Regions from separate parts of the Neobacillus sp. SM06 genome, predicted to be linked through region 1. Evidence: riboswitches for the same ligand, from Rfam matches in the RefSeq annotation. Region 1 holds a riboswitch; the other holds the start of a gene.
What was found. A riboswitch is a leader RNA that binds a small molecule or an ion and turns the genes downstream of it on or off. The one in region 1 is predicted to bind thiamine pyrophosphate.

Region 1 (4,103 bases):
TTGCAGGGACGTTTTATTTTTGATTGGAGGTTGACAGACGTGGAGTTATTGCAGGATTTAGCATGGAGAGGGATTATTTATCAGCAAACCGATGAGGAGAGTTTGAAGGATCTCCTGAAAAAGGAAAAAATTTCGCTGTATTGTGGGGTTGATCCAACGGCCGACAGTTTGCATATCGGGCATTTAGTTGCCTTTTTCACACTCCGTAGGTTTCAAATGTATGGCCACCGTCCGATTGTACTTGTCGGCGGGGCAACCGGGCTGATTGGGGATCCGAGTGGAAAAAGCGAAGAACGAAAGCTGTTAACACTGGAAACGGTTCAGCAAAATGTTGAGGGAATTAAAAAACAGCTTGCTGCCATTTTTGAGTTTGAAGGCGAGAATGGCGCAATTCTGGTGAATAATTACGATTGGGCCGGTTCCATGGATATCGTTACGTTTTTACGCGATATTGGCAAGCATATTGGGGTCAATTATATGCTGGCGAAAGACACAATTGCATCGCGTTTGGAAACAGGGATTTCATTTACGGAATTTACCTACACCATTTTGCAGGCAATGGATTTTCTGCATTTGTATGAGGATCATGATTGTAAACTCCAGATTGGCGGGAGTGATCAATGGGGCAATATCACATCCGGACTGGAACTGATCAGAAAAATGCATCCGGAAGGTTCGAAAGCGTATGGGTTAACCATTCCGCTTGTCACAAAAGCAGATGGAACGAAATTTGGCAAAACAGAGGGCGGAGCTGTATGGCTTGATCCGGAAAAAACGACTCCTTACGAGTTTTATCAGTTCTGGATCAACACCGCTGATGCTGATGTGGTGAAATATTTGAAGCTGTTTACGTTCCTTTCCCATGAAGAGATTGAACAACTGGAAAAGAGTGTCCAAGAAGAGCCGCATCTTCGCAAAGCGCAAAAGACGCTGGCAGAAGAAATGACCCGGCAAATTCATGGCGAGGCAGCACTTCACCAAGCAATGAAAATTTCAGCCGCCCTGTTCAGTGGTGATGTAAAAGAGCTATCCGCTGCTGAGATTAAACAAGGTTTCAAGGATGTGCCTTCATTTGAAGTAAAGACTGGTATGGATGTAAATCTTGTTGAGGTGCTGGTAGCTGCCAAAATTTCTCCATCGAAGCGCCAGGCTCGTGAAGATGTTAGCAATGGAGCAGTGTCTGTAAATGGGGAACGGGTAACGGATCCGACCTATACTTTGGGTGAAAGCGACCGAATTGAAGGACAATTTACAATCATTCGCCGGGGGAAAAAGAAGTATTTTCTAATTAAATATTAGAAAGGAATACGTTTTTGTAAAAAAGAAAAGGCCAAATTCATCACGAAATGGCCTTTTCTAATGGCTAAAATGAAATTGTTCGTTGCAATGGCTCTTTAACGGCCTTGCTCAACTAAACTGCTAACCGGTACGTTTTGTTCTTTGTCTGGATGATCGAGGGGATAAACCCTTGCTGTATGATCTTCGTTCACATGCTGAATGTAAACCGGTTTTCCTTCATACGTTACTTTTATCATATTTGGGGAGTCGAAAATCTGTTTTGCCCGATTTTTGTCCATATTTCTTTCCTCCTTTTTATTGTCCATCAGTAGTATGGCTCCAAAATGTTTCTCTATTCTGGATTTAATTTTTTTTGCAGATTATTCGCTGTTGGGTACAATTCAAGTACGAAATCCTTTTATTTTTTTGAAAAGTATGGTATTTTAATAAAGAACAAAATTACTATTCTATCTTTCTACTAGGGGAGTCCGTAATGCTCGGACTGAGAAAAGAAGGCACTAAATTCTTTGACCCTTTGAACCTGATCTGGATGATGCCAGCGTAGGGAAGTAGTGACTAAAGCAATGGCTGTTGCCTTTTACAGCAAGCTGCTACTTTTTTGATGATGACTCAGGTTCTGTGCAAACAGAACCTTTTTTGTTTTCATTCAATTCTTTCGTTTATCGCGGAATGAACGATGCTGTATCTTCCAGATCAAATCAATATTTTAAGGAGGAAGTTACATGCAAAAGGAAAAAGCAATGAACATCGAATTGAAGTCGCAATTTACTGGGAGTAAGAAGGTGTATATCCAAGGTTCGAGAGAAGATATTCAAGTGCCAATGAGAGAAATTTCCGTTAGCCGAACCCGCACTTCTTTTGGTGAAGAAGAAAATGCTCCAGTACGTGTGTATGATACAAGCGGGCCTTACACAGATGAGCAGTTTACCATTGATATTCGCCAAGGACTGCCGGCATTAAGGGGAAAATGGATCTTAGAGCGCGGTGATGTTGAAGCCTACCATGGACGGGAAATCAAAGCGAGTGACAATGGATATCGTGAAGGTGAGAATAAAGCAAATCTCGAACAATTTCCAACGATCAATAAAACACCTTTACGGGCAAAGCCTGGCCGCAATGTTACGCAAATGCATTATGCAAAACAAGGAATAGTTACACCAGAGATGGAGTTTATCGCCATTCGGGAAAATTTGGATCCGGAATTTGTCCGCAAGGAGGTTGCCAGAGGCAGGGCGATTATTCCGGCAAATATTAACCATCCGGAAAGCGAACCAATGATTATAGGGAAAAATTTCCATGTGAAAATCAATGCCAACATCGGAAACTCCGCTGTCAGTTCTTCTATTGATGAAGAAATCGAGAAAATGACTTGGGCAACCCGCTGGGGCGCTGATACCATTATGGATTTATCGACAGGAAAGAATATCCACACAACAAGAGAATGGATTATTCGCAATTCCCCGGTGCCGGTCGGAACGGTGCCGATTTATCAGGCGCTTGAAAAAGTCAATGGAATTGCAGAAGATTTAACATGGGAAGTTTATCGCGATACGCTAATCGAACAAGCGGAACAAGGAGTAGATTATTTTACGATCCATGCCGGTGTTTTACTAAGGTACATTCCATTAACAGCTGCAAGGACAACGGGAATTGTTTCGCGCGGTGGTTCCATCATGGCTCAATGGTGCCTGGCCCATCATAAAGAAAATTTCCTCTATACTCACTTCGAAGAAATCTGTGAAATTTTAAAGCAATACGATATTTCAGTTTCCCTCGGTGATGGTCTGCGCCCGGGCAGTATTGCAGATGCTAATGATGAGGCGCAGTTTGCCGAACTTGAAACATTGGGAGAATTAACAAAAATCGCCTGGAAACAGGATGTTCAAGTGATGATTGAAGGTCCTGGTCATGTGCCAATGCACATGATTAAAGAAAATGTTGATAAGCAAATGGAAATTTGCGATGAAGCACCGTTTTATACATTAGGGCCCTTAACAACCGATATCGCACCAGGCTATGACCACATTACATCAGCGATTGGTGCGGCGATGATCGGCTGGTTCGGAACAGCAATGCTTTGTTATGTAACCCCGAAAGAGCATCTTGGCTTGCCGAATAAAGAAGATGTTCGTGAAGGGGTCATCACCTATAAAATTGCTGCCCATGCTGCAGATTTGGCGAAAGGTCATCCAGGTGCCCAAATCAGGGACAATGCTTTGTCAAAAGCACGATTTGAATTTAGATGGAATGATCAATTTAATCTTTCGCTTGACCCTGAACGGGCAAGAGAATTTCATGATGAAACCTTGCCGGCTGAAGGTGCCAAAACAGCACATTTTTGCTCCATGTGCGGTCCGAAATTTTGTTCCATGCGAATTTCCCACGATATTCGCGGGATGGCTGTTGAGAACCCGGTAAATGAAGCAACCATTCAAGAAGGAATGAAACAAAAAGCAGAGGAGTTTGTTAACGATGGATCAAGAATCTATCGCTAAAATGCAATCCAATGAAATCGAAAGACTAAAAGAGGAAATCCTTGCAATAAAGAAAAAGCTCCAACAATTGCAAGGGGAGCTCGAAACGATCCAGTCTAACTGCAAGCATGTTTTTGTCGAAACATCGGTTATGCGTGTGTGCCAAAAATGCGGTTTATCCGAAAGTACCTACTATTAATCCCAAAAAAAAAAACCCCGTACCATTTGCGGTGCGGGGTTTTGGTTGGTTCTTAACGAGAGTAGAACTCAATAGTCCTACAAACCCTAGTGTTTTCAAGGCTTGAGGCGGTTATATTGAAAACCTCCCCC
Region 2 (4,765 bases), on a different contig from region 1:
TTCTTGATGCTCATCCTTATTTAAAATCGTTCCATTGACCTCGACGACAACAACTTTGTTTTGGACATTATAGAATTCGAGCAAGTCTGTCACAAACATAATTTGCTTAGGCAAATATACCTGTTCCCCGTTCAATGTAACTTCCAATCTTTCACCCCTCCTAGTAAACCATTTCCCTTTTGCGATCCAAACGAAAAGCAGTAAGAAACTGGTTATCTTGCAAACTGCCATTTAGTAGCTGGGCGACTACTATTCCTGTCAGCGGACTTAATAAAATTCCATTGCGGAAATGTCCGGCGGCAACAAATAAGCCACTCCAAACAGGATGTTCACCTATGTATGGAATCCCATCACCGGTCTGCGGCCTGATACCCGACCACACCCGCTCCCATTTTGCATTGGTTATTTGCGGGACAATCTTCATCGCTCTTTCGATTAATGTTGCAATTCCGCCGGCAGTGACATTGTTTTCAAATGTATTTTCAACCACTGTGGCACCAATGTAAACTTCGCCATTTCTTTTAGGAACAAAATAACAGCGTTTGTCGGAAAAAATAGTGGTATTGATCAACGGCTTTTCAGGCTTTACTGAAAAACATTCACCTTTTACAGGATAAATTGTAAGATCCATTCCAGTCTCTCGCAAAATTTTGGCCGCCCAAGCGCCTGAAGCAACAACAACCTGCTCACAATGAATTTCTTCTTCGGAAGTTTTAACGCCTGCAATGCGGCCATTCTCATAAACGAAGGAAACTACTTCAGTATTTTCACGGATTTCCGCACCAAAATGGGCTGCTGCTTTTGCAAAAGCAAGCGATAACTTTGCAGGCTGAACATGACCATCATTTGGAAGATACATAGCACCAACGATCGTTGGGGCTAAATTTGACTCCATATGCTGCAATTCTTTTGAATCAAGCCACTGAATGCTAGAATCCCAGCTTCGTTGAAATGCAACTTGCTTCTTTAACGCAGCGGCCATTTCTTCAGTTTCAGCAATTTTTAGCATCCCTTTATTGACAAACTCAATATCAATTCCCGTATACTCCAATAATTCGCTGGCAATGAGCGGAAACATGGACTGACTTTTCAAAGCAAGTTGAAAAAACGGCCCGTCTTGCTCAATTTCTGCTTGAGCAGCGAGCATGCCGGCGGCTGCACTTGAAGCCTGGCAGGCTAATGAAGATTTTTCAAGAATCACAACTTTTTTCCCTGATTTTGCAAGTTGATAGGCGATTGAAGAGCCGATTACACCCCCACCAACAATCGCTACGTCAAAAACCTTTCCCACTTTCTACATCTCCATTTTCAATTTCATTTTTGTAGGCTTTAACAGCCGATACAGGGTCATGTGCATCGAAAATCCCTGACATAACCGCAATGCCTTTTGCCCCCACTTGTAAAACTTGCTTTGCATTTTCAGGAAGGATACCGCCAATTGCAATGACGGGGACCGACAGAAATCCAGTTATTTTTTTTAACTCCTCCAACCCTTTTGGCTTTAGGCCCGGCTTGGAACCGCTTGGAAAAATATGTCCATAAAGTAAATAATCAGCATTCGATTGTTCCGCTTTTATTCCTTCTTCAATAGAGTGAATGGAACAACCAACCGTCAAACGAGGAAAATTGGCCTTAACAACTGACACATCCAAACTATGCCAAGCTAATTGAACACCGGCTGCGCCTGTCACTAACGCAACATCCACCCGGTCGTTTAGGACGATTTTCGATACGGGGACATTGGATTTCGTCAATAGGTTCATTGTTTGATATAAATCCCGAGCCGATTTTTGTTTTTCACGCAAATGAAATTTCGCAACATACGGGTGAATATCCGCCAGTATTTCGACAAGCTGAGGGATCGGCATTTTCCCGTTTGACACAACATGAAGTTCTTTTGCACAATGTTTAATTCATTATCACCTCTTTTTAAACTCGCTGACAAATCATAACAATAGGATTAAAAAAGCAAAAAACCACTTCTCCCATGCAGGAGAAGTGGTTAGATGGATTCTAGCAGCGTCCAAAAAATCCTGTTTCCCACTTCCCTACGCTGGTATGATCCAGGTCAGGTTCTTAGAGTCCCGAAGTTGCACTTCAATCTCAGCCCTTTAAAAGGGCACCCCTAGCGGTTCCGTTCATGTATTCAGTTGTTTTCCTTCTTCTTTTATACTAGCACCATGAAATAGATTGTCAATAAAAAGCAATAGAAATTTTCAAAAATTTGCATTAATGGTTTTGGATCGGGCTGTTCACTAAGTTTTCATTTAAAATCAATGTCCAATTCATCCATTTTTTTCAGTATTTTTCCTTAGTGTTTCCTTAAACTCACCAAAGTAGCTTAAGGCATCCGGATTTGCCAATGAACCAAGATTAACCGCTTGCTCGATAGCAGTGCCCATTAAAATTTTTTTGATGGGGACTTCTAGCTTTTTACCGCTTAATGTTTTCGGAAGCTCGTGTACTCGAAAAATATCATTTGGAACATAGCGTGGCGATGCACTTTGGCGAATGGCTCCATTCACTCTTTTTTTCACATCTTCCGTGAGCTCGGCACCCTCTTTTAAAACAATAAATAGCGGCATGTACGATTGGCCACTTGAAATTGGGATCTCAACAACAAGGCTGTCGAGCACTTCGGGGATGTTTTCAAGGGAACTGTAAATTTCGCTCGTACCCATGCGGATCCCACCGCGGTTGATCGTGGCATCCGACCTGCCATAAATAATGGCGCTTCCTCTCGATGTGATTTTTATAAAGTCTCCATGACGCCAAATACCAGGATAAACATCAAAATAACTTGCTTTGTAACGCTCGTTGTTCTCATCATTCCAAAAATATATGGGCATGGAGGGCATTGGCTCAGTGATCACGAGCTCTCCAATCTCGTCTATTTGTTCGATACCATCCTCGGAAAATGCTTTTACCGCTGCACCAAGCGCTCTTGCCTGCAATTCACCGGCATAAACAGGCAGCAGGGGTGATCCCCCTACAAAAGCTGTACAAAGATCGGTTCCACCGCTTGTCGAAAAAAGCCAAATATCGTCTTTCACGTGATCATACACCCACTCAAAACCGCTGACAGGAAGCGGCGAACCCGTTGAACCAAGGCTTCTTAAATGGGAAAGATTATATTTCTCTTTTGGATTCACACTAGATTTCATACAGGCCGTTATATAGCTTGCACTTGTTCCAAACACCGTCATTTTTGTAGCTTCAGCAAATTTCCACAACGTTTCTTCATTTGGATAACTCGGATTTCCATCATACAGCAAAACCGTTGAACCAGAAAGTAAAGCGCTTACAACAACATTCCACATCATCCATCCGGTAGTGGTATACCAGAAAAAGCGGTCGTCTTCCTTTAAATCATTTTGCAAGGCTCCCAATTTTAATTGTTCAAGCAAAATACCCCCATGACTTTGAACAATCGGTTTTGGCTTTCCGGTTGTTCCTGATGAGTACAATATCCAAAGTGGATGTTCAAAGGGTACGGGCTCAAAAGCAAGGGAAGCACCTCTGTGTCTTTCAATTAGTTCACTCCACAGTACCGTTTTTGCAAGCCCGTCTAATAAAGGCTGCTCATGGAGATAAGGTATAACAATGGTTCCTTCCAAAGTTGAAAGCTCGGCTTGAATCTTTTTTACTATTTCAACCCTATCAAAGTCTTTTCCTCCGTAGCGATAGCCGTCAACGACAATCAAAATTTTCGGTTCAATTTGCTTGAATCGATCGATCACACTCATCAAGCCGAATTCAGGTGCACAACTTGACCAAACGGCCCCAATACTTGCACATGCCAAAAAGGCCGTTAAGGTTTCATGAATATTCGACGCATATGCAGCGATTCGGTCGCCACGCTTTACACCCGCTGATACAAAATATTGAGCAATGGCAGCGGTGTTTTTCTTCAGTTCACTCCAATCCAGTTTGCCTTGTGGGCGGATTTCCGACTGATAAATCACTGCCGGTTGTCCTGTTCGTTCAGATCGAAAAATATGCTCGGCATAATTTACTGAAGCACCTTCAAACCAATGTGCTCCCGGCATTTTTCGTCCACTAAGCACTGCCTCATAAGGTGTATGTGACGTTATTTCAAAAAAACTCCAGACTGCCGACCAAAATCCTTCTATATCGGAAACGGACCATTCCCATAATTTTTCATAAGTGTCAAAATGAAGCCCGCGCATCTCCCTCAACCATGTCATAAACTTTGTCATATTGGCATTTTTCCGGATTTCTTTTGATGGTTGCCATAATAATCTTCCTTCCATCCTTTCCGCGGTCATATCCATCCCCCTTCCACTTTCATTTAAAAGCATCTATTATCATCATATACACGTTGTAATTCGCAATTTCCTTTTTTTATAGAAAATGTGGGAATCCTCATCAATATTTTTTATTTTTCCAATCAATTATTAATGAAACAAAAGCAACATCGTTATAAAATAAAACTATAAGAGGGAACAATAAGAATGTAGAAACATGAAACATTCGTTATAATGAAAATATAAACTGAATCGTTCAACACTCCCGTTATTTTAGAAGAGGACAACTGAAATGGAGTGGTATTGTTATAGATGAAAAACGCATTCAAGAGGGGAATTGCAGATGAAAAAAAGAAAAAAACACAATTTTTTGCAACGGATTGGCAGAGCATTTAAATTAAATTTTATTAAACTGCTTCGTTCACCCGGAGGAGCAAAAAAAGTGTCACTCGGTTTTGCTTTGGGATTTGGGCTGGAGATGCTGGTGATTTCGACAG

Region 2: it holds a riboswitch for thiamine pyrophosphate, as region 1 does, so the genes downstream of both, tenI (thiazole tautomerase TenI) here and thiC (phosphomethylpyrimidine synthase ThiC) in region 1, are expected to answer to the same signal.

What each region holds. Positions count from the first base shown of each region.
Region 1 covers NZ_JBNWEO010000011.1:9,912-14,014, reverse strand. The annotation lists gene tyrS (tyrosine--tRNA ligase) at 40-1,299, shown strand; gene ACQYAD_RS03350 (H-type small acid-soluble spore protein) at 1,395-1,577, opposite strand; TPP riboswitch at 1,749-1,863, shown strand; gene thiC (phosphomethylpyrimidine synthase ThiC) at 2,022-3,794, shown strand; gene ACQYAD_RS03340 (hypothetical protein) at 3,772-3,972, shown strand.
Region 2 covers NZ_JBNWEO010000015.1:356,327-361,091, reverse strand. The annotation lists gene thiS (sulfur carrier protein ThiS) at 1-147, opposite strand, end outside; gene thiO (glycine oxidase ThiO) at 161-1,291, opposite strand; gene tenI (thiazole tautomerase TenI) at 1,275-1,913, opposite strand; TPP riboswitch at 2,029-2,137, opposite strand; gene ACQYAD_RS11360 (acetoacetate--CoA ligase) at 2,286-4,289, opposite strand; gene ACQYAD_RS11355 (DUF2062 domain-containing protein) at 4,612-4,765, shown strand, end outside.